Regions from separate parts of the Phyllobacterium sp. CL33Tsu genome, predicted to be linked through region 1. Evidence: predicted binding sites of a transcription regulator. Region 1 holds the regulator's gene; the other holds the start of a gene.
What was found. Region 1 encodes LexA, which represses DNA repair genes until DNA is damaged. Its sites were predicted from a motif close to TGTTCNNNNTGTGTTCNG; they were not measured.
Positions count from the first base shown of each region.

Region 2: a site for LexA is predicted at 2,606-2,623, ahead of uvrA (excinuclease ABC subunit UvrA). Genes of this name have one in related genera too.

Region 1 is NZ_FORJ01000003.1:240,479-247,827, reverse strand. It holds gene glp (molybdopterin molybdotransferase MoeA) at 1-996, shown strand, start outside; gene BM074_RS13860 (DUF7507 domain-containing protein) at 1,282-3,351, shown strand; gene BM074_RS13855 (hypothetical protein) at 3,419-3,841, shown strand; gene lexA (transcriptional repressor LexA) at 4,007-4,726, shown strand; gene BM074_RS13845 (ComEC/Rec2 family competence protein) at 4,720-7,023, opposite strand; gene gltX (glutamate--tRNA ligase) at 7,281-7,349, shown strand, end outside.
Region 2 is NZ_FORJ01000003.1:451,006-458,354, forward strand. It holds gene BM074_RS14775 (cupin domain-containing protein) at 1-266, opposite strand, end outside; gene hisD (histidinol dehydrogenase) at 428-1,702, shown strand; gene BM074_RS14785 (single-stranded DNA-binding protein) at 1,837-2,352, opposite strand; gene uvrA (excinuclease ABC subunit UvrA) at 2,770-5,691, shown strand; gene BM074_RS14795 (DUF72 domain-containing protein) at 5,751-6,557, shown strand; gene BM074_RS14800 (P-II family nitrogen regulator) at 6,800-7,138, shown strand; gene glnA (type I glutamate--ammonia ligase) at 7,210-7,349, shown strand, end outside.

The DNA of each region.
Region 1 (7,349 bases):
CAATTGATCGGTCAATCCGCCGCCGGGCATGCATTTGCCGGTGCCGTCGGCCCAGGTGAGACAGTGCGGATCTTCACGGGAGCCCCGCTTCCCGACGGCGCTGACAGCGTCGTCATCCAGGAAAACACTGTTGCGCATGGCGATCGCATCGAGATCGCTGAGCCTGTCGAGCAGGGCAAGAATATCCGAAAGGCCGGGTTGGACTTCAATGAAGATGACGTGCTGCTTGAGGCAGGACGCGTGCTCGATGCGGGCGCGCTGGCTCTTGCCGCATCGGGCAATCATCCGGCGGTCCCGGTCGTGCGCCGGCCACGCATCGCAATCCTTGCGACTGGCGACGAACTGGTTGCTCCCGGTGAAGATATGCGACCTGACCAGATCGTCGCATCGAACAGTTTCGGCCTTGCCGAAATCATCCGCCAGGCGGGCGGCTTCGCCATCGATCTTGGTATTGCCGAAGACCGCGCCGAAGCCCTGAGCGCAGCTTTCGACCGCGCCACGGCCGCCGACGCCGATGTCGTCGTGACCCTCGGCGGCGCATCCGTCGGCGATCATGATCTCGTCCAGCCCGCGCTCGCTGCGCGCGGCATGGTTCTCGATTTCTGGAAGATCGCGCTGCGGCCCGGCAAGCCGTTGATGTTCGGCCGTCTTGACGGCACCCGGATTCTCGGGCTTCCCGGCAATCCCGTATCCAGTCTCATCTGCGCGCATATCTTCCTCGTGCCGCTTATCCGCGCGTTCAGCGGTCTTGCACACGAGCCGAATATGCGCAGCGCCGAACTCGGAACCGACATGGCGATGAACGACCAGCGACAGGACTATGTGCGGGCTCGCGTCCTACGGCAGCCGGACGGCACGCTCGTCGCCACGCCATTCGCGCTGCAGGATTCCTCGATGCTGAAGTTTTTCGTCGAAGCGAACGGCCTGATCGTGCGCAAGCCGTTTGCGCCGGCGGCACCTGCGGGGTCACCCTGCGAAGTCTTGATGTTGCGCTAGGGCAACATCAATGGTTGTTGCAAGGGTGCACGCATTGCCGTCTATGGACCCGGCAAACTAATTTTGTTACAACTTCATAAGTTGATTCGATGTTTTTTTAAGTAGTACAACCATCGGTTGTAGGCATACAGCGATACTAATAAAGTAATACGCCGCATCCGGGGCATTTTGAATAATTATTGGAAGGGTTTTTAGCGCTTTGTTGTAGCGCTTATCAGAAATTGTTCTTCTTTACGCGAGATTATTTTGCGCGGTATATGATTTATTGCCCGAAGGTTATTTACATTGATTTTATTTATGAGAGTTGCCCGTTTTTGGGCCAATTTATCTAAGTATTTTCTGGCAATTACCTTTGCAGGGCTCCTGACATGGGTGTTCCCGGGCGTCGCCCAGGCCCAGGTGCAGCGAAGCATGATCAATCAAAGCTTCGAAGACCCGGTGATTGGGCTCTTGCCCTGTTATGCGACTTTTCGCGAAGATCTCGTTCCCGGCTGGAACACATCCCACACTAAAAGCGGTAATCCTTCGGGGACTTGCTTGTCGGTCTTGCCCGGCGGAAGTCTTACAGGGGGAACCGGTGGATTCATGGAGTTCTGGCGATCAGGTGAAGGTGGCGTATTTGCGTCGGACGGTCTTCAGTTCGTCGAATTAAACGCTAATGAGTCTTCGCGACTCTTCCAGACCGTTTGTCTCGTTACCGGAGAAACTTTCAACTGGCGATTCAGTCACCGCGCCCGCGGAAACGGCAATGAAACACTGTTTTTCAACATATCGCCGACCTCAAAGCCTGCCGGGTTGCCGGCTGACAGCTCGACAACGGAAATTGTCTCTGACGTTGTAAGAAAGGCGGATGGTTGGAAAAAACGCAGCGGCTCTTTCAAATATACGGGTGACTCCGGCTTGCAAACTCTGGGGTTCAGATCGAGCGACCCCGGCAGTAGCGGAAACTTTCTTGACGACGTTCAAATAGAGCTGGGGCCATATATCGAGTTCCAACCCGCCGAAGGCAGCGGCGCGGAAAGCATCGAATCAGCAAATCTGCCGACGCTACGTCTCGCCGGAACCCTTACCAAACCGTTGGCCGTGACGGTCATCGTCAGCGGTACGGCGACGCTCGGAAAAGACTTTACGACGCCCAACGGGACAAACACATTCACCATCAATATCCCAGCCGGGGACTATGACGGCACCAACGGCGTCCCAACCGGCATCAAGGTCGCGAACGACAAGGATCTTGAGCCCAACGAAACGATTCTCCTCACCATCAAGCCGAATAGCGCCGCGTACACGCTCGCAAGTACGACGTCGTGCGGTGGCAAATCGACGACCACCACGACGTACACAATACTGGATGACGACGCACGGCTAACCCTCAAGAAGGAACTGACCGCGAATCGTGGCAATCCAGCCGATCAGTTTGTTTTAATGATCGCAGACGCCAGCAAAGTCGTGCAAGTGACCACCACTACGACGGGCGCGGGTTCTGCCGCTGAGGGTATCGCACAACTAACCAACGTTGCAGTGGGTTCGAAGTATACCTTTTCTGAATCCGCGCCAAACAAATCGTCTGCGGAGTATCTTCCAGAATACTCTTGCACAAACGCAACTGGCGGCTCCACCGAAGGTCTTCCTTCTGGGAAAAGAACTAGTTTCGATCTCACTCCTGTAGCGGGCGACGACATTACCTGCATCTTCAAGAATACGCCGTATCGTTACGCCATGACGGTGGCGAAGACCATCACAAGTGGCGATCTCTACTCGAATGTTGGAGATAAGATTAACTACAGTTACACGATTACCAATTCCGGCAACGTTGCGATTACAGATACGATAAATATTAATGACGACAAAATCAGTAGCGTCACCTGTCCTTCCCTTCCGGTCGGCGGACTTTTACCAAACGCGTCGATCGCATGCTCGGCGTCCTACACGGTCGTTCAGGCCGATCTCGACGCCAACAAGGTAACCAATACCGCAGCCGCCGCTACCAGCAAGTTCTCATCTCCAAAAGTGTCGGCCACGGCTTATCGTCTTCCTGTCATGGGCTTGGACATAAAGATCACACCCAATCCCTATTCGGCCGTCGGCGAGAAGATCGTCTATAAATACACCGTCACCAATACCGGCAATGGGACGATCACCAAACCCATTGTGGTCACGGACGACAGATATACGGTAAAATGCGATCCGCTGCCGCCCGGCGGGTTGCCGGCAAAGGCCACGCTGACCTGTACCGCCGAATATACGATCAAACAGGACGACCTCGACACCGGCAAGATCGTCAATACGGCGACGGCCAGCAGCGAAGGCGTTCCTCCCTCTATTCCGGTATGCTTACCGTCCGATCACAAATGACCGGCTGAACGCCCTCTTCAAATATACGTGGCTTTATGATCTTCCGGGCGAGGATCAGGTCAGCGCGGTGACCGGCGACGAATACGGGCCAGCACAGCGCAGCAACATTCTTTCCGCCGATTTCACCTACGATCTCGTTCCCTGGCTGTCCGTCGGCGCGAAATACGGCTTCCGCTACGGTCAAGTGCGCGAGCGGCTTCAGGACGATCTCGACGCATTCTCCGATTGGCAGACTTCCTCAGCGCATCTCGGCATTGTTCGAACCGATTTTCACATCGTCAAGAAATGGGACGCCTTGCTGGAAGGGCGGGTTATGCACATGGCCGAGGCGGATACGACAGATCTTGGCGTGCTCACCGCCGTTTATCGCCACGTCGGTGACAACTTCAAGGTCGGCGTCGGCTATAATTTCGGGAATTTCTCCGACGATCTGCGCGACCTGACGCTCAACGACCGCGGTGTGTTCTTCAACGTCGTCGGCAAGTACTGACGCATCGGCGTTGTTCATCGCGCATGTGCCGGCAACGGGCCAGATGCGCTATTTGGATATCGGCGCACTCCTTCTACACGACATATTAATACTTGTGGAACACAACTGGAACAGATAGTGTTTGTTCTGGTTTTGTTTTTCCGATTCCGTTTCGAAGGATCGCCGATGCTCACGCGTAAACAACACGAACTTCTGCTCTTTATCCATGAGCGTCTTAAGGAAACCGGCATCCCTCCATCCTTCGACGAGATGAAGGATGCATTGGACCTTGCGTCCAAATCAGGGATACATCGGCTGATAACAGCGCTCGAGGAACGAGGTTTCATTCGACGGCTTGCTAACCGTGCGCGGGCGCTGGAAGTCCTGCGCCTGCCGGATTCAATTGCGCCTGGTCTCAATGCGCAAAAGAAATTTTCGCCAAGCGTGATCGAGGGCAGCCTCGGCCGCAATGTCGCCCCCCCCCGCCCGCAGCCACGCGCTTCGGATGACGACGGTGCGCCGACGATCGTCAACATACCCGTCATGGGCCGGATCGCGGCCGGTGTACCAATCTCCGCCATCCAGAATCAGACGCATATGATTGGCCTGCCGCCGGACATGATCGGCAGCGGGGAGCATTATGCGCTGGAGGTCAAGGGCGATTCCATGATCGAGGCGGGCATCTTCGACGGCGACACGGTCGTCATTCGGCGCGGCGACACCGCCAATCCCGGTGAAATCGTGGTTGCGCTTGTCGATGACGAAGAGGCAACCTTGAAGCGCTTTCGGCGCAAAGGGGCATCGATTGCTCTCGAGGCCGCCAATCCGGCCTATGAGACGCGCATATTCGGGCCGGATCGGGTGCGCGTGCAGGGCAAGCTGGTCGGTTTGATCCGCCGTTACTGACGTATCGGGTTTTCCTGATCGTCTGCCGGTGGCTTGGTCTTTGCGGCACGCCGCTGCGGTTTTTGCTCCGCAAGATTACGGGCGGTGCGGGAGAAGACCCGATAGGCGTTCCAGGGGCGCTGCGGGGAGCCTACTGCGTAGATAATGTTTGCAGACTGGAGGCGTGCCTGCAGTTGTTCTACAGCAAATGCAGCCGCATCAAGGCCGGACGGTGGATCGACCTTGTTGTCGCCGAACTTGATTTCTGCGGAACCGCGTAGCGCCAGGTCCTGCGCCGTAATTACAAGAACGTCCCCCGGCTCGCAGGTTGCTGTGGGACCGGTAAAGGCAAGGACGACGATATCGCCCTCGGCACAAGCCGTTGATTTTTTGGTCGGATCGTCCGTATAGGCGACGATCAGGCCGCCGGCTTCCCTCGCCAGGCACACGCCGTCGGCGCACTCAAATTGTCCATCGGCCGGCGATGCGCCATTCTTTGCCGGCGTGAGCACTCGAATTGCGCCGTACCCCTGCTGCCAGTTATCGAGGGTGAACCGGCTTGCCGTGGCACGGTTCACCGTCAGCGTGTCATCGGGGGCGCTCAAGGCGACGAGCCTGCCCTCTTCAGCAATCACTATATCCGGCGGACGTGCAGAGCGGAGCGGCACTATGGCCAATGCCATTACTGCAAATCCAACGAGCCGCAGCCGCGTTGTCAGCAACATGAGCAGGACCAGTCCCGCGGTCATCAAAAGCAGGCTCGTTTGCGGCATTGATCCGAAATTGCCGCTTGGCGAATGCGCGCTGACCATCTTCGCGATCGCAATGACCCATTCGATGCCGCGTTCCATGACAGCAAACGGCAGCCAATCGAGATCAAATGGCATCGCAAGAACAGCAAGCACCGCAAACGGCATCACAAAGATCGAGACAACGGGCAGCGCCAGCGCGTTGCCCACAAGCCCAAGCGGCGCTGTGTTGTTGAAATGGTAGGCGGCGAAGATCGAGCTCGCCGTCCCGGCAACCAACGAAGTCATGGCGATAGCGCCGACATGGCTTGCCGCCATCATCGGCAAACGCAGAAGCAATCCCTCGCCTTTCGTTCGGTTTGACCTGTTCTTTCGGCGCGATCTCCAGCCGTAATATGCAATGAGCGCGCCTGTCGCCGAATATGACATCTGGAAACTCGGTCCGAGAATTTCATGCGGAAGCAGCGCTATCGCGATCAAAGCGCCGATGGCGAGATTGCGCATGGAGATTGCCGCGCGATCGGCCATCATGGCAATGAGCATCACCGCCAGCATCACGAAACTGCGCTGTGCCGCTACGTCGGCGCCGGAGAGCAGGAGATAGAAACCGGAACCGGCAAGGGCGACGAATGCCGCCAGTTTTTTCATTGGATAGCGGGCTGCAAAGCCGGGAAAGAGGGCCATGCTGGCGCGAAGCGAGCCGACGATGATGCCGGCCACCAGCGCCATGTGAAATCCGGAAATCGAAAGAATATGCGAAAGCCCGCTCAGTCGCATTGCGTCATTCGTCGCCTCACTGATGCCGTCGCGCTGGCCGGTAATCAGCGAAGCCGCAATATCGCCGGGTTCCCCCTTGATGCGGGAAAGCACACGCTGCGTAAGTTGCTGGCGGATATTGGCGACCGTCTGCCAGGCTTGAGACGCAATCGCCTCATCGACCGGCGTTGCGGCCAGTTGAGGTTTGCCAAGGAAAAACCCATTTGCGCCTACGCCCTTATAGTAATTATTGAACGCAAAATCGTAATTGCCGGGCCGTACCGGACCTCGCTGCGGACGCAGGTGGACGAGGCCCTGCAGTCCCGCGCCAATTTTCATTCCTGCCGGCACGGATCGCGCCGACACGACAACCCGTTGCGGCGAATAGCGGAGTGTCGGCCGCTCGGTTGCGATAATGTCGAGGGTGACGCGCCAGCCGCCTCTTGCGTCTCTAGCCATGGCCACGACGCGTCCGGTCAAACGGGTGGTAATGTCCGACCCAAGCATTTTCGTATCTGCGCGCATGGTTTCGAGCTTGCCGGCGACCATTCCCGCGACAACGGCAACTGCAAAGTCGAGCGCCAGTCTGGTCCTCGGACGGGAATGGGCGAGCTGCATCAGCCCGACAAGCAGGGTCAGCCCAAACAAAATGGCGCTCAGTCTTGGCTCGGCCGACGCGCTGAAATAGATGATGGCGCCGATGCCGCAACACACCGGGAGAAACAGAAACAGCGTGCCGCGCTCGATCTCCTGGCTAAAAAACGTCGGCGTTGCGACGAAGGCGCGCCTTATCGCCGCCATGGCGATCGCCATGGGTCGCCTACCCGCAGAGAGTTCAGTCCCTCGCGTTAGAACGCCTGTTTCTGTGCCTGGATAGGTCGCAACGGCGTTGCCAGTGTCCTGAACACTGAAAAAGAATAGCCGCTCATCGATTTTTGATCTGGTCTGCGGCTCCTCCATTTGCCCCCAAGCACCAATACCCTTGCACCTCAGCGGTGCTATGCTACATGAACGCCAGATCAATTCGATTGGACGTTCGGCTAATAGCGCGACGCGTCCCTGGAGCTCCCATGTCGTCCCCTGTCGTTACACGTTTTGCCCCATCCCCTACCGGCTACCTCCACATTGGCGGTGCCCGC
Region 2 (7,349 bases), 210 kb from region 1:
GTCTCGACTTTGCCTATCTCCACCAATTCCTCGGCTCTATAAAAGGGGGTATAGGGAAGGCTCGATTGGAGATCGCTGAAAAACCCGGGCAAAGTTGTTCCAAGCGCGTCCAGGACGGCACTCAGGGTGTCGACCGACGGGCTCATCTTGTCCCTTTCGATCAAGGAAATAGTGGAGTGTGATATGCCGGATCTTGCGGCGAGTTCACGCACGCCCAAATCGCGCCTGCGCCGCATTTCCCTCAGCTTAATGCCAATCTTTGGCATGACATCCTCCTTACGCAAAGGCCTAGGGACTTTTGGGGGACTACCTGACGCCTCCATCTTCTGGTGAGTATACTGAACAATACTCTGGGGGCAATTGCAGTCGACCGGCGGGTGCAGGATTGTGACAATATCCTACGGCGCAAACCAACAAGAGATTAAAAATGGACGAAAATATCATACATCTCAAGTCACCCAAGCCGCCCTTGGCATCGGACACCGACCTAATCGAGACGACGGTGAAGGATATCATTTCGAACGTGAGGGCGCGGGGAGATGAGGCCGTAAGACAGTATGCACGGACATTTGACGGGTCAGATCTTGCCACGTTCGAAGTGAGCATGGAGGAGCGGCTGGAAGCCATTGCCAACCTCGACCCTCAGACCAGAAAAGACACAGACTTTGCCATCGAACGGGTGAAGGCGTTTGCCGAGGCGCAATTGCGCACCATCCTCCCCCTGGAATTCGACGCGCTTCCGGGACTGCATCTCGGACATCGGATCATTCCGGTGCAGGTTGTGGGCGCCTATGTGCCTGGCGGACGGTATCCGATCCTCTCTGCGCCAGTCATGACAATCGTCCCAGCAAAGGTCGCGGGCTGCGACCAAATCATCGCTTGCCTACCGCCCAATGCCCATCCGGCCATGATTGCCGGCTGCCACCTGTCTGGTGTCGACAGGATTTTCAAGGTGGGCGGCGCGCAAGCTGTTGCTGCCATGGCGTTCGGCACCGAAACCATCCCCGCGGTGGACAAGATCGTCGGACCAGGCAACGCCTATGTCAATGAGGCCAAGCGGCAGGTGTTCGGGCAAGTGGGAATCGATCAATTGGCCGGACCGAGCGAAATATTCGTGGTTGCTGACGAAACCGGGGACGCTGAGATGATAGCCACCGATCTTCTGGCGCAGGCGGAACATGATGTCAGGACCCGTGTGGGACTGATCACGACTGATCGAGGGCTGGCCGAGGCAACCTTGAAGGAGGTCGAGCGTCAGCTTGAAACGCTGCCCACGGCCGACGTTGCGGGCGTCGCCTGGCGCGATTACGGCCAGATCGCGGTCTGTGCCGATGAAGACACGATGATAGCATATTCCGACCATATCGCGGCTGAGCATCTCGAGGTTCACACCCGCGATCCCCATTCGACTGCGGCAAAGCTACGAAATTACGGCTCTCTCTTCATCGGGAAGCTTGCAAGTGTAGTGTATTCCGACAAGTGCTGCGGTACAAACCATACCCTCCCAACAATGGCCGCAGGACGCTACACTGGCGGCCTTTGGGTGGGATCCTATGTCAAGGTTTGCACGCACCAGTGGCTCGACAAGCGAGGTGTCGCTGCGGTGGCCCCGCCGGCAGTACGGCAAAGCCGGACGGAGGGCATGGAGGGCCATCGGCGTGCGGCCGCACTCAGAATTCGCCAAGGCGAGTCGGCAATCTGAGCCCTCTGCGTTCGAAGATTGCCCGTCGCTGAGCATCTGGCAACCGAAACTGCTACGCAGCCGATAGCCGTCGGCATTAGGAGTACCTTCCGCTCGTAGGTGCGATTGCTTTACAAATACTCGACTATTCCGGCCTAGAACGGGATTTCGTCGTCGAGATCGCGGGAGAAATTCCCGCCAGAACTGGAGGAACTGCTCGAAGACGATGCGTTGGAACGGCCGAAGTCGGAGCCATAGTCATTATCGGAAACCTGCCCGCGCGCCGAATTGTTGTCGAAGGACCGGCCACCGCCCTCGCCGCGCGAATCCAGCATCTGGAGTTCGCCGCGGAACTTCTGTAGCACGACCTCGGTCGAGTAGCGGTCATTACCGGTCTGGTCCTGCCATTTGCGTGTCTGCAGGGCGCCTTCGAGATAGACCTTCATGCCCTTCTTCAAATATTGCTCGGCGACCTTGGCGAGATTGTCGTTGAAGATGACGACGCTGTGCCATTCGGTCTTCTCCTTGCGCTCGCCGCTGTTCTTGTCGCGCCAGCTTTCCGAGGTGGCGATGCGCAGATTGACGACAGGATCGCCAGAACCGAGCCGCCGCACTTCCGGGTCAGCGCCAAGATTGCCTACCAGAATGACCTTGTTGACACTGCCTGCCATGATATGAACTCCATCAACCCTGTTCTAAAAATTTCGGCCATCATACAGAACGCGCATGGACGGCGGGCAATTCATTACCGCTATCCACAATATACAGCCCGCGCATTTCCCGCTTCGCCGTCCAGCTGACAGGCTCCTGCCAAATCTGTCAGGAGGTTTGGCATATGATTGTTGTGCAACCTGTCGCCAGGATGCCGCACAATGCACTTTCATCGCGAAGCGCTTTGCGCCGATCGGCAAGTCCCTTGCCCTTTGTTCTATTTTTGTTCTATCACTTGCCCAAGCAATGTCAACATGGCTATGGTGATTCCGACCGGGTTTGATCTCGTAAATCGCCAAAGACTTTCTAAATAAGGGAAAGTCTCTCGCCTGAGAGCAATCCCTCCTTCCAAACGGCGTGCCTCAAAGGCAAGACTCATGAGCGATCAGAAGTATATTTCCATTCGCGGTGCTCGCGAACACAACTTGAAGAATATTGACCTCGATCTGCCGCGCGACAAGCTGATTGTCATGACGGGGCTGTCCGGATCGGGGAAGTCGTCGCTGGCCTTCGACACGATCTATGCTGAGGGACAGCGTCGCTATGTCGAGAGCCTTTCGGCCTATGCGCGGCAATTCCTTGAAATGATGCAGAAGCCGGACGTCGACCAGATCGATGGCCTATCGCCGGCAATCTCGATCGAGCAGAAGACAACCAGTCGCAATCCGCGTTCCACGGTCGGCACGGTTACGGAAATCTATGATTATCTGCGCCTGCTGTTTGCGCGCGTCGGTATTCCCTATTCGCCGGCAACGGGGCTGCCGATTGAAAGCCAGACGGTCAGCCAGATGGTCGATCGCGTCCTGGAGCTTGAGGAAGGCGCGCGCCTTTTCATTCTCGCGCCGATTGTCCGCGGCCGTAAGGGTGAGTACCGCAAGGAACTGGCGGATCTGCAGAAACGCGGCTTCCAGCGCGTCAAGGTGGACGGCATCTTTTATGAAATCGCCGATGTCCCCGCCCTCGACAAGAAGTACAAGCACGATATCGACGTTGTGGTCGATCGTATCGTCGTGCGCCCGGACATGTCGGCGCGCCTTGCCGACAGTCTCGAGACCTGCCTGAAACTCGCCGACGGTATCGCGATTGCGGAATTTGCCGACAAGCCGTTGCCGGCTGACGAGACGGCGAGTGAATCCGCCAACAAGTCGAAGAACGAGACCCATGAACGGCTCATGTTCTCGGAAAAATTTGCCTGCCCGGTTTCGGGATTTACCATTCCCGAGATTGAGCCGCGGCTGTTCTCGTTCAACAATCCATTCGGCGCCTGCCCGACCTGCGATGGACTTGGCACGCAAAAGGCCATCGATCCGACCATGATCGTGCCTGATGAGAATGTGACCCTCAAGAACGGAGCCATCGCACCGTGGTCGAAGTCGAGTTCGCCCTACTACAACCAGACGCTGGACGCGCTCGGCGCAGCCTATGGCTTCAAGCTTGGCGACCGTTGGAGCGATTTGAGCGAAGAGGCCCAAAAAGCCATCCTCTATGGCACCGGGAACCGCGAAGTCCAGTTCGCCTATGATGACGGTCTGCGGTCGTACCGCACGACCAAGCCTTTCGAGGGTGTCATTCCGAACCTCGAGCGTCGCTGGAAGGAAACGGATTCCGCCTGGTCGCGTGAGGAAATCGAACGCTTCATGTCCGGCACCCCCTGCCCGGCCTGCAACGGCTACCGGCTGAAGCCCGAGGCGCTGGCCGTCAAGATCGGCGGATTGCACATCGGCGAGGTCACTGAGAAGTCCATCCGCCATGCCGACGCCTGGTTCCGCGACATCGACAAGACGTTCAATGACAAGCAGACTGAGATTGCCGCGCGCATTCTCAAGGAGATCCGCGAACGCCTGCGCTTTCTGAACGATGTCGGCCTCGATTATCTCGCGCTGTCACGCAATTCCGGCACCTTGTCGGGCGGCGAGAGCCAGCGTATCCGGCTCGCCTCGCAAATCGGCTCCGGCCTGACGGGCGTTCTTTACGTCCTCGATGAGCCGTCCATTGGCCTGCACCAGCGCGACAACGAGCAATTGTTGAAGACGCTGCGTCACCTGCGGGATCTCGGCAACACGGTGATCGTCGTCGAACATGATGAAGACGCGATCCTGACGGCTGATTATGTCGTCGACATTGGACCGGCGGCTGGCATCCATGGCGGCGAAATCATCGCCCAGGGAACGCCCGCCGACATCATGGCGAGCCCAAAATCGCTGACCGGCAAATACCTTTCCGGCGCGATCGAAGTAGCCGTGCCATCAGAGCGGCGCAAGCTGAACAAGAAGCGCATCAAGGTCGTTGGCGCACGCGGCAACAATCTCAAGAATGTTTCGGCGGAAATCCCGCTCGGCACCTTTACAGCGGTGACGGGCGTGTCGGGCGGCGGCAAGTCGACCTTCCTCATCGAAACACTTTTCAAGGCTGCGTCGCGGCGCATCATGGGTTCGCGGGAGCACCCGGCGGAGCACGATCGCATCGACGGGCTCGAATATCTCGACAAGGTGATCGATATCGACCAGTCTCCCATCGGTCGCACGCCGCGCTCCAATCCGGCGACCTATACCGGTGCGTTCACGCCGATACGCGACTGGTTTGCCGGGCTTCCCGAGGCGAAAGCCCGCGGCTACCAGCCCGGCCGCTTTTCCTTCAACGTCAAGGGCGGACGCTGCGAAGCCTGCCAGGGCGATGGCGTCATCAAGATCGAAATGCACTTCCTGCCCGACGTCTATGTCACCTGCGACGTCTGTCACGGCAAGCGCTACAATCGCGAAACGCTCGAAGTATTGTTCAAGGGCAAGTCGATCGCCGACGTGCTCGATATGACGGTCGAGGAAGGCGCGGAGTTCTTCGCCGCCGTTCCGGCCGTTCGCGACAAGTTGCAAACCCTGGCCAAGGTCGGCCTCGGCTATATTCACGTCGGACAGCAAGCCAACACGCTTTCCGGCGGCGAGGCGCAACGCATCAAGCTCGCCAAGGAACTGTCGCGCAAGGCTACCGGCCGCACGCTCTACATCCTTGACGAACCGACGACGGGACTGCACTTCCACGACGTGGCGAAGCTCCTTGAAGTGCTGCACGAACTGGTTTACCAGGGCAACACGGTGGTGGTCATCGAGCACAACCTTGAAGTAATCAAGACTGCGGACTGGGTGATCGATCTCGGGCCGCATGGCGGCGACGGCGGCGGCGAGATCGTAGCGGTCGGACGTCCAGAGGACATTATCGAGGTCGACCGCTCCTATACCGGTCATTTCCTCAAGGAACTTCTGAACCGGCGGCCCGGCCACAAGGCCCAGGCGGCCGCCGAGTGATCAAGAACCCGCCACGGCCGTGGCGGGTTTTTCGTATTGGCATAGCGGGAGGAGAATAAATGACCGACAGCGGCACCGTGCGCACCGGCATCGGCGGATGGATATTTGAACCCTGGCGCGGCACCTTCTATCCGAAGGGCCTGTCAAAGACCAAGGAACTGGAATATGCCGGCCAGCACCTCCAGACCATCGAGATCAACAGCACCTACTACAGCACGCAAAAGCCGGCGACTTTCGCCAAATGGGCCTCGCAGGTGCCGGATGGTTTTATCTTCTCGGTCAAGGGCCATCGCTTCGTCACCAATCGGCGGGTGCTGGCGGAAGCCGGTGAATCCATCGAATTTTTCTGCAAGTCCGGAGTGGTCGAACTTGGTGACAGGCTCGGCCCGCTCGTCTGGCAATTCGCGCCGACGAAAAAATTCAACGCCGAGGATTTCGGCGCGTTCCTCGATCTTCTGCCGGAGAAGGAGGCGGGTCGCGCCCTGCGTCATGCCGTGGAAGTCCGCAACCCCTCCTTCGTCGATCCGGAGTTCATTGCGCTTGCCCGCAAGAAGAACGTTGCGGTGGTTTATGCCGAGCACTTCGAATATCCCGAAATCGCCGACGTGACCGCGGATTTCGTCTATGCGCGTTTGCAGAAAGGTGACGATGCGGTCGAAACCGCCTATCCGACGGAAGCGCTAGACAAATGGGCCGACCGCGCCAAGGACTGGGCAAACGGCAACGTACCCGAGGATCTGCCGCTTGCCGCTCCCGACGAGAAGGCACAGAAGCGCCAACGCGACGTGTTTGTTTATTTCATCCATGAAGGCAAAGTGCGCGCTCCGCAGGCAGCTCAGGCACTCGCACAGCGAATCAAGCAGTAAGCCGACACTTGCCCTCGGATTACCGCATAATTTTTATGCAGTGTGCTTATTTTTTAATCTGCCTCCTCAGCCGGTTTTCGAGGCAGTGATACCTTCGAATAATGCGGCGGGGACAAATGCGCCGCCCGCTACGCCGTAACGTCGATATTTGTGACTACGCCGCCGAATTGGCATAGTTCCTGCTTTTGTTGAGGCAAGCGGGCAAGAGGCTCGTTTTGTGTACATAGGGAGATTATTCTCTGATGAAGAAAATCGAAGCCATCATCAAACCATTCAAGCTGGATGAGGTGAAAGAGGCACTGCAGGAAGTGGGGCTTCAAGGCATTACCGTTACCGAAGCAAAGGGCTTCGGCCGCCAGAAGGGCCATACGGAACTCTATCGAGGCGCCGAGTACGTCGTCGATTTCCTGCCGAAAGTGAAGGTCGAGATCGTACTTGGCGACGATTCCGTCGAGGCCGCCATCGAGGCGATCCGTAAGGCCGCGCAAACCGGCCGCATCGGCGATGGCAAGATATTCGTCTCCAACATCGAGGAAGTCGTGCGTATCCGGACAGGCGAGTCCGGCATCGACGCAATCTAAAGCTAACTCTCCCATCTGCTGGCACGTTCGGGCCGGCAAATCCAATCATCGTCACCGAGTGAGGAAAAAACATGACCACCGCCAAAGACATCCTGAAACAGATCAAGGACAACGATGTGAAGTTCCTTGACCTTCGTTTCACCGACCCCAAGGGCAAGCTGCAGCACGTGACGATGGATATTGCAGAAGTCGATGAAGACATGTTCGCCGA